DNA from 4 places in the Massilia sp. WG5 genome. Region 1 is predicted to be linked to each of the others. Evidence: predicted binding sites of a transcription regulator. Region 1 holds the regulator's gene; each other region holds the start of a gene.
The links. Region 1 encodes LexA, which represses DNA repair genes until DNA is damaged. Its sites were predicted from a motif close to ACTGTATNNNNATACAGT; they were not measured.

Region 1 (4,754 bases):
CGTATTCTGCGCCATCGCGTTGAGGTACTGCAGCCCGCCCACTTCCTCGGCCTTGCCGAGCTGGACGAGCGACTCGTACACGGTGATCACGTCGGCAGGCTTGCCGGCATTGATCAGGCGGACCATCTGTTCGAAGATGATCCGGTGGTCGTAGCGGTAGAAGTCCTCCGCATGCATGAAGTCGGCAATACGGTCCCACGCCGCATTATCGCGCAGCAGGCCGCCGATGACGGACTGTTCTGCTTCGATGGAATGCGGGGGAATGCGGAGCGACTCGATCTGCGGGTCTGCTGGGGTGTTCATGGCGCGAATTATACCCGTTTGCCACGAAGCGCTGAAAAGATTGGTGAGTTTCCTCAAATAAAAAAGCCGGGAGATCCCGGCTTTTTTCTCATTCTAGCAACAGAACGATTTAGGCAGCTTCGCCCACGACTGCGACGGTCACGTCAACGACGACGTCGGTGTGCAGAGCGACGGCAACCGGGTGCTCGCCGGTGGTCTTCAGCGGGCCGGTCGGCATGCGCACGTTGGCCTTCTCGACGGCGAAACCTTGCTTGCTCAGGGCTTCAGCGATGTCGAAGTTGGTCACGGAACCGAACAGACGGCCGTCCACGCCGGCTTTCTGGGCGATGGTGATGGTCATGCCGTTCAGCTTGTCGCCCTGGCCTTGTGCGGCTGCCAGTTTCTCGGCGGCTGCCTTTTCCAGTTCGGCGCGCTTGACTTCGAATTCGGCCACAGCGGCTTGGGTAGCGCGGCGGGCCATTTTTTGCGGGATCAGGAAGTTACGTGCGTAACCGTCCTTGACCTTGACCACGTCGCCCAGGTTACCGACGTTGACGACTTTTTCCAGCAGGATGACTTGCATATTATTCTCCAGTATACGTGTCGTGACCGACGATTAAGCGTTGTGCAGGTCGGTGTACGGCAGCAGGGCCAGGTAGCGGGCGCGCTTGATGGCGGTATCCACTTGGCGCTGGTAGTGCGCCTTGGTGCCGGTCAGGCGAGCCGGCATGATCTTGCCGTTTTCCTGGACGAAATCCTTCAGGGTGTCGACGTCTTTGTAGTCAACCTGTTCCACGCCTGCAGCGGTGAAGCGGCAGAATTTCTTGCGCTTGAACAGCGGGTTCTGCTGTTTGCGCTTCAGTTTTTCCTTGGCCTTGTTTTTGTCGAACTTTTTACCGAATGCCATTTGAGGCTCCTGTATCTAAATGTGTGCCCGCGAATTCTTACGCGGCGGCACTGAAATCAATGATGTGAAACACCAGGGCTTTGCTGTTGCGGTTCTTCCTGGCCAAGAATCCCTTGAACCGGTGTACCGCACCCAGTTCCGCATCGGCAAACCGGGCCGAGATGTCGCCCGCGGCAAGCGCGGAAATCTCGAACTCGACCTGCCTGGCGATCCCCGCCTCCGTCTGCTGCGACCCGTGTTGCAGGGTGCCGCTGACGATGGGAATGCCGGCCGGGGTGTAGCGCAGGGTATCGCGTTCCGCGATGCTTGCGACCAGCAACAGCTCGTTCACTGCCCGTGCGCGCTTCTTTCTTAAGATTAAGAATTAAGCGGCTGCGGCCGGGGCAGCTGCCTGCTCGGCGCGGTGGCTCTTGGCTGCGTCTTCGCGCTGGACCGACTTCATCATCGGCGACGGTGCGGTTTCGGCCTTCTTCATCTTGACGGTCAGATGACGCAGCACGGCATCATTGAATTTGAATGCGGTTTCCAGCTCGACCAGGGTCTCGTTGTCGCACTCGATGTTCATGCAGATGTAGTGTGCCTTCGGCAGCTTCTGGATCTGGTAAGCCATTTGACGGCGGCCCCAGTCTTCGACGCGGTGGATGTTACCGCCGCGCGAGGTGACCGTGGTCTTGTAGCGCTCGATCATCGCCGGGACCTGCTCGCTCTGGTCCGGGTGGACGATAAATACGATTTCATAATGACGCATGCAACACTCCTTAAGGACGTTTAAACAAATGCCCACCTCGGCGTCAAGACGAGTGTGGGAAGGGAAAGCCCGACATTATAACCGCAAAAACGTCAAGAGCTCAATCGCCTTGTGCGGTCCGGCAGGAATCGGCTGTGCCCGCCAGGCAAAAAAAACCGGCAAAAACCACGGATTCCCCTTGCGCCCGGCGCAATACTGTACAAAAATACAGGGTATCGGGCCCTGCTCGCACACGCTCACCTAAGCTTCCAAGCTCTCAAGCTCACTACACCATGCTCAAGCTCACCGCACGGCAAGAACAGATCCTCAACCTGATCAAGGAAGCCATCGACAACACCGGCTTTCCGCCGACCCGCGCCGAAATCGCGCAGGAGCTTGGTTTCCGCTCGGCCAACGCCGCCGAGGAACACCTGCAAGCCCTGGCGCGCAAAGGCGCGATCGAAATCTCCCCGGGCACTTCGCGCGGCATCCGCCTGGTCGGCGCCGCCGCCAGCGAGCCCGCAGCGGTGCCGGCCGTCCCGGCCGCCCTGCTGATGTCCCTGCCCCTGGTCGGCCGCGTCGCCGCGGGTTCGCCCATCCTGGCCCAGGAACACGTCGAAGCGACCTACTCGGTCGACCCGGCCATGTTCTCGAGCAAGCCCGACTTCCTGCTGAAGGTGAAGGGCTGGTCGATGCGCGACGCCGGCATCTGCGATGGCGACTTCCTGGCAGTCAAGAAAGTGGATTCGGCCAAGAACGGCCAGATCGTGGTCGCCCGCATCGGCGACGAAGTCACCGTCAAGCGCTACCGCAAGAACGGCGGCACCATCGAACTGCTGCCGGAAAACCCGGAATTCTCCGTCATCACGGTCGACCCGCAGAACGACGAGTTCGCACTCGAAGGCCTGGCCGTCGGCCTGCTGCGCTCCTGGCACTAGAAAGTCGAGGCCGGCAAGGCCTCGGCTTCTCGGTTGCTCAGTTGTTCACGCGGTTCTTGCGCCGGTCCTCGAGTTCACGCTCGCGTTCCAGGGTCGGCGTGCTCTTCACGATGTCGTTGTGTTCCTTCACCCAGGCATCGGTGGCATCCCGCCACGCGGCAAAGTCCGCCAGCACGAGCTTGGCCTTGACCTGGGCGCTTTCGGTCAGGTTCGCATACACGTCGGCCAAGCGCTTTTCCGCCCGCGCCATTTCCGCTTTATTGATCAGCTTCGCCACATCGGCAGGGATGCGCTTGGTCAGCGGCGACGCCTCGTTCAGGGCGCGCGCCTGGGCATTGTAGCAATCCTGCCACTTCGTCATATTGGCTGACACCCGTTCGATCTCGTCGTTCTGTTTCGAGACAGCGGGAAAGTGCGGCGTTGGGCAACGGTACTGGCCGCCCTGCAGGTCGGAGCCATCGTAACGGTCGACCCAGTAGTCGATGTCGGCGCGGCGTTCGGTGCGCTGGCGCATCACGTCCAGCGACGCGATGGCGACCGGATTCCCCTTCGCGGCCGCCTTGCGGAACCAGGCCTCGGCCTTGGCCTCGTCGACGGCGCCGGCTTCTCCATACCAGTACATCTCGCCCAGGTGCTGCTGGGCCTCGACGTTACCGGCGTTCGCCAGTTTGGTATAGCGCTGCAGGGCAGCCGGAAAGTCCTTGTTGGCAAATGCCGCGTTGGCGGCTGCGAGCTCGTCGGCGTAGCAGCTTCCCGCCAACAGCATGCTCAGGCAAAAAACGACAGTCTTCACGTGCGATCGGTCCAGACAGTTGAGTAATGGCACATCATATCGCCTGAACCGGCATGTGCCAATTACTCAAATGTAAGGGCAAGCTCAGTGATTTGCCGGGTTGGCGCCCCGCGGCGCATTGGCCAGCGACTGGTTCGACTCGTAGGTCTGGCGCAGGCCGGTCGCAATTTCCAGCTTGTTGCGCGCCGTTGCCTCTTCCGTCTTCTTGTTCGCATCCGCCACATACGCGTTGGTGGCGTTGGTCCAGGCGTCGCGCTTGGCCAGGATGGTGGAGGCGTTATCGCCCATCGAGCGCGCCACGCTGGCGAATACCTGGTCCAGGTGCGACTGGGTCTGCTCGATCTCGGCCGGCGTCATCATGTCGAGCACATCCTTGGGCACGTGCTTCAATACCGGGGTCATGCCCTGCATATTCGCCACCGCGCCGTTATAGCATGCCTGCCACGCTGCAACGTCATCCGTCACTTTCTTGATTTCGGAATTGGTTTTTGAAATAACGGGAATATCGGGCGCGACACAATTGTATTTACCGGAAGTCAGGTCTTCGCCTTTATAGCCCTTCATCCAATAAACGATTTCATTTCCGCGCGTTTCGCGGCGCTTCAAGGATTGCAGCGATTCGGCCGCATCCTTGTTGCCGGCCGCAGCCGATTTCTCGAACCATGCCGCCGCCTTCTTCAGATCGGAAGAAGTACCGTCGCCAAACCAGTACATTTCCCCCAGTCGAAATTGTGCTTCTGCATTGCCTGCTTCGGCCAGCCGGGCATAGATTGGCAGTGCCCGGCCATAATCCTTAGCATTCAACAACTTATTTGCTTCATTCAAATCGTCGGCGAATGCAATGCCGGAAATCAGCATTAAAGATACGCAGAATAACTTTTTCATCTGAATCTCCACATGTTGGGCAATGAAAGCCCATAGTATGTAGAGACTGCTATAAACTCAAGCCGATTTGCATAAGGCGGCTTCTATTATTCCGCAGATAATGCTTCGCCAAAATCGCGCAGCAAGTCCTGCGTATCCTCGATACCCACCGACACCCGGATCAGCGACTCGGCGATACCCATGCTGGCGCGGCGCTCGGGCCCCATCTCGAAGAAGATCGTG
Region 2 (4,754 bases), 980 kb from region 1:
CGCGCGCCAGCAGCGACAGGTCGAGCGGCTCGAGCGCCAGGCCGGCGTGCGGCTGGTTCTCGGCGCGCGCCAGCGCCAGCAGCTGGTTGACCAGGCGGGTCGCCGACTCCGAACTCTTCGCCAGCTGCTCGAGCGAGCGGTGGATCTCGTCCGGATCGAGCTGGCGCAGCGCCAGTTCGGACTGCATGCGCATGCCGGCCAGCGGGGTCTTCATCTGGTGCGCGGCGTCGGCGATGAAACGCTTCTGGGCGTCGATCGTGTGCGCCAGCCGCGCCAGCATGTCGTTCAGCGAACCCACCAGCGGCGAGATCTCTTCCGGCACCTGGCGCGAATCGATCGGCGACAGGTCGTCCGGCGGCCGGGCGCGGATCCGTTCCTGCAGCTGGGCCAGCGGCGACAGCCCGCGCGACAGGGCGAACCAGACCAGGGCCAGGATCACCGGCAGGATGATGAACTGGGGCAGGATCACGCCCTTGATGATCTCGTTGGCGAGCTGGGCGCGCTTTTCCAGGGTTTCCGCGACCTGCACCAGGGCCAGGCGCGGCTCGGCGCCGCCACTGGTGGCCGGGTCCAGCAGCGGCTGCAGGTTGACCCAGGCATAGGCGACCCGGACCGGGGCGCCGTGCAGGCTCTCGTTGCGGAAGTGCACCCGCCCGCTGCGCTCGGCATCGTCGGCCGCCGGCAGCGGCAGCTCGCGGTCGCCGTCGACGACCTCGTTGCGCGGTCCCGTGATCTGGAAGTAGACGCTGTCGACGTCGTCGGCGCGCAGGATGTCGCGCGCGCTGCCGGGCAGCCGCGCCACCACCTTGCCGTCGACTTCCTTGACCTGCTGGGCCAGCACGGTGACGCTGTCTTCGAGCGCGTGGTCGAACGGCTGGTTGGCGATCGATTTCGCCACCAGGTAGGTGATCGCGATGCTCATCGGCCACAACAGCAGCAGCGGGGCCAGCATCCAGTCGAGGATCTCGCCGAACAGCGAGTGCTGGATGCTTTCCTCCGGCTCGGGCCGCGGCGGCGCATACAGCGGTTCCTGCGCCGTTTCCAGCGCCGGGTCGTAGCCGGTTCCGGGCTCGCTTTCCGGCGCAAATTCGGGCGCAAGGAGGCCGGCGCTGCGCCGCTTCAGGGACTTCATGCCGGCCTTGCCCGCGCCTTACTTGCCGCTGCCCGCGGACGGGGCCTTGCGGGCGCTGTCGGCATACCGCTCCAGGCAGTAGCCCAGGCCGCGCACGGTGGCGATGCGGATGCCGCCGGTCTCGATCTTCTTGCGCAGGCGGTGCACATAGACCTCGATGGCGTTGTTCGACACTTCTTCGCCCCACTCGCACAGGTGGTCGACCAGCTGTTCCTTGGACACCAGGCGCCCGGTGCGCGCCAGCAGGATCTCGAGCAGGCCGAGCTCGCGCGCCGACAGATCGAGCATCTGGTCGTCGATGTAGGCGCTGCGGCCGACCTGGTCGTACACCAGCGGGCCGTGGCGGATCACGGTCGAGCCGCCGCCCTGGCCGCGCCGGGTCAGGGCGCGCACCCGCGCTTCCAGCTCGGACAGGGCGAAGGGCTTGGCCATGTAGTCGTCGGCGCCGGCGTCGAGGCCGCCCACGCGCTGCTCGATCGAGTCGGCCGCGGTCAGGATCAGCACCGGCAGCAGCGAGCCGCGCGCACGCAGGCGGCGCAGCACGTCGAGCCCGGACAGCTTCGGCAGGCCGAGGTCGAGGATCAGGAGGTCGAACTCCTGGGTCGACAGCGCGGTGTCCGCATCCTGGCCGTTCTTCACGCAGTCGATCGCGTAACCGGACTGGCGCAGGGAGCGCGTCAGCCCGTCGGCAAGTACGCTATCATCCTCCGCTAGTAAAATACGCATGATCTCCCCCTGGTTTTGTCGTTTGACCCTAGCTTACCCGCATATTGTGTTTGATATCTCGCAACATGTCGAATCGATCAGGCAGCGGTAAATATCGCTTGCCAAAACCACTGGGATTTTATACAGTACTTCCTATTGAAATCGCGCGAGCGGTCCCTATCTTGGTTCACTCTAGGACTGAAAGAAAATCATGGACGACAAAAAATCCGCAGTAAACGCAGCAGAGAAGGGCAAGGCGCTGGCAGCAGCCCTCGCGCAGATCGAAAAGCAATTCGGTAAAGGCTCGGTCATGCGCATGGATGCCAATGCGCCGGTCGAGGAAGTGCAAACCGTGTCCACCGGCTCGCTGGGCCTGGACATCGCGCTGGGCGTCGGCGGCCTGCCGCGCGGCCGTATCGTCGAGATCTACGGTCCGGAATCGTCGGGTAAAACCACGCTGACCCTGCAGACCATTGCCCAGATGCAGAAACTGGGCGGCACCTGCGCCTTCATCGACGCCGAGCACGCGCTGGACGTCGGCTATGCGCAGAAGCTGGGCATCAAGCTGGACGAGCTGCTGATCTCGCAGCCGGATACCGGCGAGCAGGCGCTCGAAATCACCGACGCGCTGGTGCGCTCGGGCAGCGTCGACCTGGTGGTCATCGACTCGGTGGCGGCACTGACCCCGCGCGCCGAGATCGAAGGCGACATGGGCGACTCCCTGCCGGGCCTGCAAGCCCGTCTGATGTCGCAGGCGCTGCGCAAGCTGACCGGTTCGATCAACCGTACGAATACCCTGGTGATCTTCATTAACCAGATTCGTATGAAGATCGGCGTGATGTTCGGCAGCCCGGAAACCACGACCGGCGGTAACGCGCTGAAGTTCTACGCCTCCGTGCGCATGGACATCCGCCGTACCGGTTCGATCAAGTCGGGCGATGAGGTGATCGGTAACGAAACCAAGGTCAAGGTCGTCAAGAACAAGATCGCGCCGCCGTTCAAGGAAGCCCACTTCGACATCCTGTATGGCGAAGGCACTTCCCGCGAAGGCGAGATCATCGACCTGGGCGTGGACAACAAGATCGTCGAGAAGTCGGGCTCGTGGTACAGCTACGGTGGCGAACGCATCGGTCAGGGCAAGGACAATGCACGCCAGTACCTGAAAGACCGCCCGGCCCTGGCCCGCGAGATCGAAAACAAGGTCCGCGCCGCCCTGGGCGTGCGTGAACTGGCACCGGTCGCCGCCGGTGACAACGCCGGCGCGGCCGAGCTGTCGGCTGTCGGCGACGCAGAGTAATCGTCGATAGCGCCCCGGTGAAACAGGTCCTGAGTCTCAAGGCTCGCGCATTGAAATATCTTTCGATGCGCGAGCACAGCCGGATCGAACTGGGGCGCAAGCTGTCTCGTTATGCCGAGGAGGGCGACGACGTCGAAGCCCTCCTCGATTTCCTTGAAAAGAACAACTGGCTGTCGCAGGAACGCTTTGCCGAATCCCTGGTACACCGCCGTGCCGGCCGCTACGGCAACAGCCGCGTGCTGGCGGAACTCCAGCAGCACGGCTTGAAGGGCGAAGAGCTCGACGAGCTCAAGTCCGGCTTGAAGGAAACCGAAGTTGCCCGCGCCCGCGAAGTCTGGCGCCGCAAGTTCAACCGGGTTCCGCAGGACGCCGAAGATCGCAGCAAGCAAATGCGCTTCCTCATGGCGCGCGGTTTTTCGCAGGGCGCAATCCGCAGCGCGCTGCAGGGACGCGAGGACGAGGACGACGACTTCTAAACCGCGTTTAACAAAGCCTTCAGGGCAAGGCGCAAGTGCACAGCGCCATCTGCCGATGTGTCCCGATAATAAGGGCACAACTCCTCAACGGCGGAATGACGCTGTGCCCTTGCACTTTTGCCTCATCATCTTTGCAACAATTTCCTTCATCTTCCCCGCAAATGGCCTTGCCAAACCGCTGGCCGGGTGCATCTGCAAGCGCGCTGTGCTAAACTTTCGTGGTTTAAGCAGCGCCGCAAGAGCGGTTGTTGCCGTAGAAGCTGCGGCAACGTGCATCAGGCACAACGGCTGCATACTTTTTTCGCCGCATTCCGGCATTGGTGTTTATGCCCCTGTCATCCCCCGCTCCGCGTAAGCTACGGCACACGCGCGCCATTACGGTCGAAGCGTACGCGCGCGACGATGGCCTGTGGGACCTCGACGCCTGCATCCGCGACATCAAGACCCACGATATCGAGTTGCCCTCCGGGTCCCGCCCGGGCGGCCTGCCTGTGCACGACCTCAAGCTGCGGGTGACCATCGATCGCGACATGGTTATCACGGACGCCGAAGCTTCTTCGGATGCCGTACCCTATCCCGGTTATTGCGACACCATCGCGCCCGCCTACAAGAAGTTGATTGGCTTGTCGCTGCTGAAACATTTCCGGTTGCACTTGAAGGATCGCCTGTCCGGCGTCCTTGGATGCACCCATTTGACCGAGCTGGCACAGGTCCTGCCCACCGCGGCAATCCAGGCCTTTGCCGACGACGCCATGGAAAACCGCGAGGCCGCTAATACGAATGCATTAGCGCCCGAGCGTCCGTATGAACTCGACCGCTGCCACGCGCTGCGCACCGACGGTCCCGCCGTCGCCAGGTACTACCCGCGCTGGGTTTTGAAGGTGGTGACGGGTTAATATTCGGTTCTTGTAGCTCTATTTATTTAACCGCATTTCTAAATCAGTAACAGAAGAAGGGAAGCCAGCATGAAAATCCATGAGTATCAAGGCAAAGAGATCCTCCGAAAGTTCGGAGTGACCGTTCCGCGCGGCATTCCGTGCATGTCGGTGGACGAAGCCGTCAAGGCAGCTGAAGAGCTGGGCGGCCCGGTCTGGGTAGTCAAGGCGCAGATCCATGCTGGCGGCCGCGGCAAGGGCGGCGGCGT
Region 3 (4,754 bases), 640 kb from region 1:
ACCGAGCTGCCGAGGATCCAGGCGGTCGACAGCAGCAGGGCGATCACCACCGGCGCCATGCCCTGCTTGAAGGCGCGCACGGCGCGCAGCTCGCGGTTGCGGTGGCCCCAGCGCGCCGCGGTGTAGGTGATGATGGTCGAGGGCGTCATGATGCCGACCATGGTGACCAGCACCCCGAACATCGCCGCGCCGAGGCTGCCGGCGTTCATGCCGACGTGCCAGCCCATCAGGGCCACGAACAGCACGTTCGGGCCGGGCGCGGCCTGGGCCAGGGCGATCGCGGCGTTGAACTGCTCCTGGGTCAGCCAGTGGTGCTGTTCGACCAGGAAGCGGTGCATCTCGGACGAGGTCGAGATCGCGCCGCCGATCGACATCATCGACAGCAGCAGGAAGTGGGCGAACAGGTTCAGCCAGTCCGACGCGGCCAGGACCAGGTGCAGGGTCTCGGGCGCCGCGCTCATGGCTTCAGCCTGCGCCAGGTGAGGATGCAGCCCAGTCCGCCCAGCCCGGCCAGCACGTAGAGCAGCGGGCACTGCAGCAGCGCCACCAGTACGAAGCCGAGCGCGGCGATGCCGATGCACCAGGACAGCGGCAGCGGGCTGCGCTTCAGGGCCACCGCCAGCTTGAGGCCGGCGGCGCCGATGAGGCCGGCCGAGACGGCGGCCATGCCGCGCAGCGCGCCGGCCACGTGCGGGTCGGCGGCGAAGCGGTCATGCAGCACGGCCAGGCCGAGCACCAGCAGCAGCGGCACGGCCAGCAGGCCGGCGAGCGCCGTCAGGGCCCCGCGCAGGCCGAAATAGCGGTCGCCGATCATCATCGACAGGTTGACCACGTTCGGCCCGGGCATGATCTGGGCCACGGCCCAGTCTTCGATGAATTCCTCCTGGGTCAGCCAGCGCTTGCGGTCGACGAGTTCGCGCTGGACGACGGCGAGCACGCCGCCGAAGCCCTGCAGGGCCAGCAGCGTGAAGGAGACGAACAGATCGGACAGGGACTGCGGACGGGCAGGGGAGGCGGGCTCTCCCGGAAGCGCTTGGGGCGAAGAGGTCATGCACGCGATTATCGCGCCGCCGCCCCGGTCCTGTCCATGCGGGTGGCGCTCAGCCGCCGCCGATGCCGCGCACGACCCGGCCGGTACCCTCGCATTCCGGACAGGTCTTGCCGTCCAGCTTGCCGCTGCCGCCGCACATTTCGCACAGGTCCTCGCCGGTGCCCGGGGTGCCCGGTTTTGCTTCGTCGCCCGGCTCCAGGTCGGGATCGGGAGTCATGGTCATGGGGTCCTCGCTGATGGTGGTTGACGGGACCATTCTAGGCTTGGGCGCGCGGGCATGGCGCACGCGCACGCGCCGCGGGAAACGGCGGCCGTGTCATCGCCGTGTCATGTGCGGATGCGAAATTAATTCTTGACTTGGGCCGGTGCTCGCCGATACTGCATCTGCGGCAACCGGCCGCGTTCGATCACACAGGAGCAGCAATGGACCGACTTTCCCCCGGCCGCGCGGGCGACGCGCTCGCCGTCCCGACCCAGCGCCAGGACCAGCGCCGCCGCGTCATCGTCGATACCGGTATCGCCATGCAGCGCGATGCCGGCACCGTGTCGGCGGTCGAGTTCCTGCGCTCTCAGGATATCGCCGCCGCCGTGATCCAGCGGGTGCTGGGCGAGCCGGACCGCCGGCGCATGCCCATGGCGTGACCGGCTATTTCCGGCGCCATTCTTATGCACAAATTTTTCCGCAAGGCATCTTGCAAAAATATTCGAATCGTGCGCCACTTGACTTCGTAAGCCCTTGATTTTGCGTAGTTCAGACGCTGCCTGTGCAATGGGCAAGTTGTTGAAAGCCGCATTCTTTCTTGCTTCCCGCATGTCAAGGGGGTGCTTTTCCACATGGTTATTCACAGTTTTTGTGGATATCTGTACAAGGGCGAATGCAAACGGTACTTGCGGAACTCTACTGGATAAATGTACAGTTCCGTCATCTTCCCGCTCCACCGCATTATGCCCGATACCGTCGACCCCAGCGTTTCCAGACCCGCGCTGCATGAGCCGCTGCAGGATCCTTATGCGTCCCTGAATCCCGAACAGCGCGCGGCCGTCGAACACGATGTCGGCGCCGCGGTCTCCCGGCCGCTGCTGGTCGTGGCCGGCGCCGGTTCGGGCAAGACGAATACGCTGGCGCACCGGGTCGCGCGGCTGATCCAGTCCGGCGCCGATCCGCAGCGGATCCTGCTGCTGACCTTTTCGCGGCGCGCCGCCAACGAGATGGTGCAGCGCGCCGGCGGCGTCCTGCAGCGCATCCTCAAGACCTCGAGCCAGGCCGTCGCCGCGCTGCCCTGGGCCGGCACCTTCCACAGCATCGGCGCGCGCCTTCTGCGCGAGTACGCGGGACGGATCGGCCTCGAGTCCTCGTTCACCATCCACGACCGCGGCGATTCCGAAGACCTGATGGGCATGGTGCGCCAGGAAATCGGGCTCACGGGCGGGCAGAAGCGCTTCCCCTTGAAGGGCACCTGCCTGGCGATCTATTCGCGGGTGGTGAACAGCCGCGACGCCCTTGGCGAGGTGCTGCAGTCGACCTTCCCCTGGTGCAGCGAGTGGGAAGAGGAACTGAAGCGCCTGTTCGGCGCCTACGTCGACGCCAAGCAGGAGCAGAACGTGCTCGATTACGACGACCTGCTGCTGTTCTGGGCCGAGATGGCCGCCGACCCGGAACTCGGGCCGGAACTGGGCGCCCTGTTCGACCACGTGCTGGTCGACGAGTACCAGGACACGAACCGCCTGCAGGCCGCCATCATCCAGGGCATGAAGCCGGACGGGCGGGGCGTGATGGTGGTCGGCGACGACGCCCAGAGCATCTATTCCTTCCGCGGCGCGACGGTGCGCAACATCCTCGACTTCCCGCAGGCCTTCTCGCAGCCGGCGCAGGTCATCACGCTCGACCGCAACTACCGCTCGACCCAGCCGATCCTGGACGCCTCGAACGCCGTGATCGCGGCGGCGCTGGAACGCCATGCGAAGACGCTGTGGACGGACAAGGTCTCGACCGCGAAGCCGCAGCTGGTGCTGATCCCGGACGAGGCCGAGCAGGCGCGCTGGGTCTGCAACCGGGTGCTGGAGCAGCGGGAAAGCGGTACCCGGCTGACCCAGCAGGCGGTGCTGTTCCGCGCCGCCAGCCACAGCGCCGCGCTGGAGCTCGAGCTGGTGCGGCGGAACATCCCCTTCGTGAAGTTCGGCGGCCTGAAGTTCCTGGAGGCGGCCCACATCAAGGACCTGCTGGCGGTGCTGCGCTTCGCCCAGAACCCGAGCGGGCGCCTGGCGGGCTTTCGCGTCGCCCAGCTGGTTCCCGGAATCGGCCCGGCCACCGCGGCGCGCCTGCTGGATGCGGTCGGCGAGGCCGCCGAGCCGCTGGCCGCGGTCGAAGCCTTCGAGGCGCCGGCGCGCGCCCAGGGCGACTGGGCGCCCTTCGTCGAGCTGTTCCGCCAATTGCGCACGCCGGGGCTGCGCTGGCCGATGGACGTCGAGCTGGTGCGCAACTGGTACTTGCCGCACCTGGAGCGCCTGTACGACGACGCCCCGGTGCGCGCGGCCGACCTCGACCAGCTGGTGCAGCTGGCCGGCGGCTACGGGTCGCGCGAAAGCTTCCTGACCGAGCTGACCCTGGACCCGCCGGACGCAACCAGCGACCGCGCCGGGCCGCCGCTGCTCGATGAAGACTACCTGATCCTGTCGACCATCCACTCGGCCAAGGGCCAGGAGTGGAAGTCGGTGCATGTGCTGAACGTGGTGGACGGCTGCATCCCGTCCGACATGGCGACCGGCAGCGCGGACGACATCGAGGAAGAGCGCCGCCTGCTGTACGTGGCCATGACGCGCGCCAGGGAGCAGCTGCACCTGGTCGTGCCGAACCGCTTCTTCATCAAGCAGCAGGCCCAGATGGGCGACCGCCATGTGTATGCCCAGCGCAGCCGCTTCATCACGCCCGCCATGCTGAAGCACTACGAGGAGTGCGTCTGGGTGAATGCGGACACGCCGCACAGCCGCAAGCCGATGCCGGATGCGGTGCGCATGCTGGTGCGGGAAAGGGCGCGAAATGCGTGGAAATAGAACATGAACAAGGGGTAATTCAGGCGAGTTATCCCCCGTGTCCTACCCTTGTAGGAATTTGCCGCATATCCATGTTTCGCACAAAACGAGTGCGTAGGCAAGTCCTTGATTCTTAAGGAATTAAATTTTGCCTCTTGAACGGGCAATTTGTTGAAACCCGCATCGATACTGAGCTCCCGGCTTGTCAAGAGGCGCTTGTCCACACAGTTATCCACATTTCCTGTGGATATGAAAATAAAGGCTGACGAATCAAGGATTTAGCACATGATGTTGAGAAATGTCTTAGCATTTTCGTAAGGCCAATTCTGAGGCCAAGCTAGTAATCGACAACAACTAATTGCCGACAGAAAATTTCACCACGCGCTGCAGGGTGAAAGGATATTTCATTAAGGCAAGGCTTCGCGCAGGCGTCGCAGCGTCTCCAGCGCGCCCATGGCGATTCCGACATCGTCCGCCGACGGCACCTGCGGCGCGCGCGGATTGATGCGGATGAGCGGCGCGCCCTGTGCTTCGCACGTGCGCCGCACCGAGGGCACGTCGGTGCCGGCCCCGAGTTCAATCACGACCGGGCGCCGCACGCGCGCGCGCCAGGCTTCGAAGCCCTGGTACCGGGCTTCGGTGCGCGCATCCAGCCAGCGTCCGTCGTTGAACA
Region 4 (4,754 bases), 180 kb from region 1:
GAGATCTCGGCATCGCTGCGCGACCGCGCCGTGTTCGCCTACGAATCGGTGGTGCGCAACGCCTTCGCCGAGACCGAGAACGGCCTGGCGGCGGTGCAGCGCCTGCGCGAACAGCTGGAGCAGGCCGAAGCGCGCAGGGTGGCGACCGCCGAGGCCCTGCGCATCGCCCACAACCGCTACCGCAACGGCTATTCGTCCTATCTCGAGGAGCTGGACGCCCAGCGCAACAATTTCAGCGCCGAGACCAATGTGCTGCAACTGCGCGCCAGCTACCTGGCGGCGCATGTCGACCTGTACCGGGCGCTGGGCGGAGGCTGGACCGTGGCACCATGACTTCATGAGCATTTGCAAAGACCGGAGGCGAGCATGATCAATATCGGAATCATCGTGGGCAGCACCCGCCCGGGCAGGAAGGCGCTGGACGTGGCGCGCTGGGTGATGGAATGCGCAGGCACGCGCGGCGACGCCGCCTTCGAACTGGTCGACATCCAGGCGTTCGATCTGCCGCTGCTGGACGAGCCGGCGCCGCCCTCGATGGGCCAGTATTCGCAGCCGCACACCAAAGCCTGGGCGGCGAAGATCGCCGAATTCGACGGTTTCGTGTTCGTCACGCCCGAATACAACCACGCGACCTCGGGTGCGCTGAAGAACGCCATCGACTTCCTGTACAAGGAGTGGAACAACAAGGCCGCCGGCTTCGTCGGCTACGGCAGCGCGGGCGGAGCGCGCGCGATCGAGAACCTGCGCCTGGTGATGGGCGAGCTGATGGTGGCGGACGTGCGGGCCCAGGTGATGCTGTCGCTGTTCACCGACTTCGAGCAGTTCACGAGCTTCAATCCGGCCGAGCACCACGAGCGCGCGGTCGAGGCCATGCTCGACCAGGTGGTGCAGTGGAGCGCGGCGCTCAAGCCGCTGCGCAAGGACGACGCGCCGGTCCCGGTGCCGGACAATATGCCGCCGCGCGGGGAGCGGGTCGGCGGCAGCTTCTAGATTTGTCGCGGGCGGGCGCGGGTACAATCGGCGCCCATGACGATTTCCACTTCCCGCCGCGCCACCTGCGCGGCCTGCCTGCGCGCCGAGAGCGCCTGCATCTGCGGCTTCGTGAAGCCGCTGCCCAGCCAGGTCGAACTGCTGGTGCTGCAGCATCCGCTCGAGGTGCGCAACGCCAAGAACAGCGCGCGCCTGTTGCACCTGTGTTTGCCGTCGAGCCGGCTGCTGGTGGGCGAGACCTTTCCGGTATCGGAACTCGATGCGGCATTGCATGCGGACGGGCGCACGCCTGTGCTGCTGTATCCGCAGACGGCGGGCGAGGCCGCGCTCGGCCTGCCGGCGCCGCCCCGTATCGAAGCGGCCCTGCTGGCGCGGCCGGAGCGGCTGCGCCTGGTGCTGCTGGACGCCACCTGGCGCAAGAGCCGCAAGATGCTCTACCTGAATCCGGCGCTGCAGCGCCTGCCGCGCCTGGCCCTGGAGGACATGCCGCCGTCCGCTTATCGGATTCGCAAGGCCCATGCGCCGGACCAGCTGTCTTCGCTGGAAGCGGCTGTTCATGCCCTTGCGCAACTCGAAAACCGGCCTGCGCACTATGCACCGTTGCTGGAAGCCTTCGAAGCCTTTGTGGAACAACAATCCCGGCTATTTCGCGCTTGAACCCCTCGTCAAGCGGGTGTACGATACTGTATATCCATACAGTACTCGGGAGCGCCATAGTGAATCGCCAACAAGCTTGGGCTGAAGACGTGGAATTGCAAGGCCAAGTCATGATCCCCCCGCGGCCCCTGACGCCGCACAAGGGGCGTGGCGCCGTGTCCAACCTCCAGGGCCGCTACGAAGTCCACGGCCGCGAACGTTTCGACGACGGCTGGACGGTCCCGGGACTGAAACCCGACGAGCCGGCGCCGCCGAAGACGATTGTCACGGATGAGTTTGCCAAGACCATCCTGACCCGCAACGCTTCGCCGGACATCCCGTTCAATGTCTCGCTGAATCCCTACCGGGGTTGCGAGCATGGCTGCATCTACTGCTTCGCCCGGCCCTCGCACAGCTACCTCGGCCTGTCGCCCGGCCTGGATTTCGAAAGCCGCATCTTCGCCAAGGTGAATGCGGCCGACCTGCTGCGCCGCGAGCTGGCCAAGCCCGGCTATGTGCCCGAAAGCATCGCCATCGGCGTCAACACCGACGCCTACCAGCCCTGCGAGCGCGAACGCGGCATCACCCGCGAAGTGCTGCAGGTGCTGGGCGAGTGCAATCACCCGTATGGCCTGATCACCAAGTCGGCCCTGATCGAGCGCGACATCGATCTGATCGCGCCGATGGCGGAGAAGGGCCTGGCGGCGGCCGCGATCACGATCACGACCCTGGACGGCGAGATCGCGCGCACGCTCGAGCCGCGCGCGGCCGCCCCCGCGCGCCGCCTGCGCGCGATCCGCACGCTCACCGAGGCCGGCATCCCGGTCAGCGTCAGCGTGGCGCCGATTATCCCGTTCATCACGGAACCGGAAATCGAGCGCATCCTCGAGGCTGCCAGGGACGCCGGCGCGGTCGGCGCCCACTACGTCGTGCTGCGTATGCCGTGGGAGGTCAACCCCCTGTTCCATCAATGGTTGTACGCTCATTTTCCAGACCGTGCGCAACGCGTGCTGAACCGCATGAAGGATATGCGCGGCGGCAAGGAATACGACAGCGACTTCGGCAAGCGCATGAGCGGCGAAGGCGTATGGGCCGACCTGATCCGCCAGCGTTTCACCAAGGCCGTCAAGCGGCTCGGCATGGATGGCTTTAATGGCCGCTTCAGCAAGATGGACGGCGCCCAGTTCCGCCGGCCGCTGGTGGTGCCGTCGGCCGCAGCCTGCCAGCGCCGCGATGAGGATGTGACCCAGCTGGACCTGTTCGGCGCGAAGGTGGCCGATGCGGCAGGCGAGGGCGGCGGCAAGCCGGCCAACAGGAAGGCCAAGGCGAGCCCGCAGCTGGACCTGTTCTGAGCCGGGAGCCCGACGGCGGCGCCTTGTGGCGGGCGCTGCCGTCGGCTAGGATGACGCCTCTTGTATTTCTGTAGCGCAATTGGTCATTTTCAAAAACGGGATTCATATGGATGAGCAGGGCAGCCCATCGGGCCAGATCAAGCGGGTCGTGTTCGTCGGCGCGGAGTCGACCGGCAAGTCGACCTTGTGCGAATACCTGGCGCGCCAGTACGGCAGCGTCGCCGTGCCCGAGATCGGCCGCTACATCTGGGAAGACAAGCAGGGCCAGCTCGATGCCGGCGATTATGTCGACATCGCCCTGCGCCACCGCGAGGCCGAAGACGAGCAGATGCCCTACGCCAGGCGCTACCTCTTCGTCGACACGAATGCCCTGACCACGCTGCTGCTGGGCCTGGAGTTCGGCCAGGTCAAGGAGCCGGTACCGCCCGAGCTGCTGCGCTGCGCCGACGACTGCCGCGAGCGTTATGCCTACACCTTCGTCTGCGCGGACGACATCCCTTATGAAGAACAGGCCGCCCGCGAGAACGAAGCCTGGCGCGGACGCATCCATCAGCTCGTGCTGCAGGATCTGGAGGCGCGCGGCATTCCCTACACCCTGGTGAGCGGCAGCGTCGAGGAACGGGCGCTGCAGGTGCGGCGCGTGATCGAAGGCGTGGCCTGAGTCGCGCCCAACAAAACCCTCATGGCGGCGTTGCATCGTCTCGCCGTACGTATGTACTGTCTTCGACGATGCGCCTTGCCCTGAGGGTTTTGTTGGGCGCGACTATACTGGGCCGATGAAGGACCAGATCGTCGCCACCAGCAAACTGCTCAGCTACGTGCTGCGCCACCGCCCCGACAGCATCGGCCTGGCGCTCGATGCCCACGGCTGGGCCGGCGTCGATGAACTGCTGGCCTGCCTGGACGCGCACGGCAAGCGCATCGACCGGGCCCTGCTGGAGCGGACGGTCGCCGGCAACGACAAGCAGCGCTTCGCCTTCAACGACGACCGGAGCCGCATCCGCGCCAGCCAGGGGCACTCGATTGCCGTCGACCTGCAGCTGCGCGAAGCCGAGCCGCCCGCCGTGCTCTACCATGGCACCGCCAGCCGCTTCCTGAAATCCATCCTGGCCGCCGGCCTGCGCGCCGGCGGACGCCAGCATGTGCACCTGTCCGCCGACGTGGCGACGGCAATGCGGGTCGGGGCACGTCACGGCTTTCCGGCCGTGCTGGCTGTCGACGCGGCGCGCATGCATGCGGATGGCCTGGCCTTCTACCAGTCCGATAACGGGGTCTGGCTGACGGGGGAGGTGAAGCCGACCTATCTCCGCCAGACCGGCGCGCCGACCCGCGGCGGGTAAGACGCTGTTGTTGCCGCGCCATCCGCGCAAATGTTTGCAAAAAAACTTTCTTTTTTCACACAATTTTGGGCGAGTTCGCTGTATGTTTCGTATGCAACTTTTGCACACGAATAGCGACCCACGTCCATGTCCAGCAAGGTCCCGCTCTACAAGTACCGCGCGCTGCTGTTGTCGCAGAATTTCTTCATCAAGGACAACGCGGCCGAGCTGCGGCTGCATGCGCACAAGTATGACTTCGACATGTTCTTCTTCAGCGAAGTCAGCGAATTCGTGGCGGCGGTGGAGGGCGACGCCGGCAATGGCCTGTTCGTGATCGACCTCGACGCCCTGCACAATATGCAGTCGGATATGCAGGACAGCCGCAAGACCCTGATGCTGGGCGAACTGCTGCAGCGCCTGCCCGACGGGCGCGAGTACGTCTACCTGCAGAGTCATC

Region 2: recA (recombinase RecA) is a predicted target of LexA. The motif match lies at 1,968-1,985, and genes of this name have one in related genera.
Region 3: AM586_RS05350 (ATP-dependent helicase) is a predicted target of LexA. The motif match lies at 1,952-1,969, and genes of this name have one in related genera.
Region 4: AM586_RS07555 (PA0069 family radical SAM protein) is a predicted target of LexA. The motif match lies at 1,673-1,690, and genes of this name have one in related genera.

Annotation. Positions count from the first base shown of each region.
Region 1 is NZ_CP012640.2:1,886,617-1,891,370, forward strand. It holds gene AM586_RS08400 (replicative DNA helicase) at 1-303, opposite strand, end outside; gene rplI (50S ribosomal protein L9) at 413-865, opposite strand; gene rpsR (30S ribosomal protein S18) at 899-1,189, opposite strand; gene priB (primosomal replication protein N) at 1,227-1,520, opposite strand; gene rpsF (30S ribosomal protein S6) at 1,554-1,937, opposite strand; gene lexA (transcriptional repressor LexA) at 2,210-2,854, shown strand; gene AM586_RS08430 (tetratricopeptide repeat protein) at 2,892-3,647, opposite strand; gene AM586_RS08435 (tetratricopeptide repeat protein) at 3,732-4,532, opposite strand; gene AM586_RS08440 (cystathionine gamma-synthase family protein) at 4,619-4,754, opposite strand, start outside.
Region 2 is NZ_CP012640.2:2,868,862-2,873,615, reverse strand. It holds gene AM586_RS12755 (sensor histidine kinase) at 1-1,132, opposite strand, end outside; gene AM586_RS12750 (response regulator transcription factor) at 1,151-1,858, opposite strand; gene recA (recombinase RecA) at 2,049-3,134, shown strand; gene recX (recombination regulator RecX) at 3,152-3,610, shown strand; gene AM586_RS12735 (DUF2889 domain-containing protein) at 3,937-4,506, shown strand; gene sucC (ADP-forming succinate--CoA ligase subunit beta) at 4,576-4,754, shown strand, end outside.
Region 3 is NZ_CP012640.2:1,242,488-1,247,241, reverse strand. It holds gene AM586_RS05365 (chromate transporter) at 1-461, opposite strand, end outside; gene AM586_RS05360 (chromate transporter) at 458-1,051, opposite strand; gene AM586_RS28555 (hypothetical protein) at 1,101-1,274, opposite strand; gene AM586_RS05355 (hypothetical protein) at 1,475-1,693, shown strand; gene AM586_RS05350 (ATP-dependent helicase) at 1,997-4,102, shown strand; gene AM586_RS05345 (Sir2 family NAD-dependent protein deacetylase) at 4,489-4,754, opposite strand, start outside.
Region 4 is NZ_CP012640.2:1,702,164-1,706,917, reverse strand. It holds gene AM586_RS07570 (efflux transporter outer membrane subunit) at 1-333, shown strand, start outside; gene AM586_RS07565 (NADPH-dependent FMN reductase) at 367-990, shown strand; gene AM586_RS07560 (tRNA-uridine aminocarboxypropyltransferase) at 1,027-1,647, shown strand; gene AM586_RS07555 (PA0069 family radical SAM protein) at 1,758-2,978, shown strand; gene AM586_RS07550 (AAA family ATPase) at 3,085-3,639, shown strand; gene AM586_RS07545 (RNA 2'-phosphotransferase) at 3,755-4,318, shown strand; gene AM586_RS07540 (diguanylate cyclase) at 4,445-4,754, shown strand, end outside.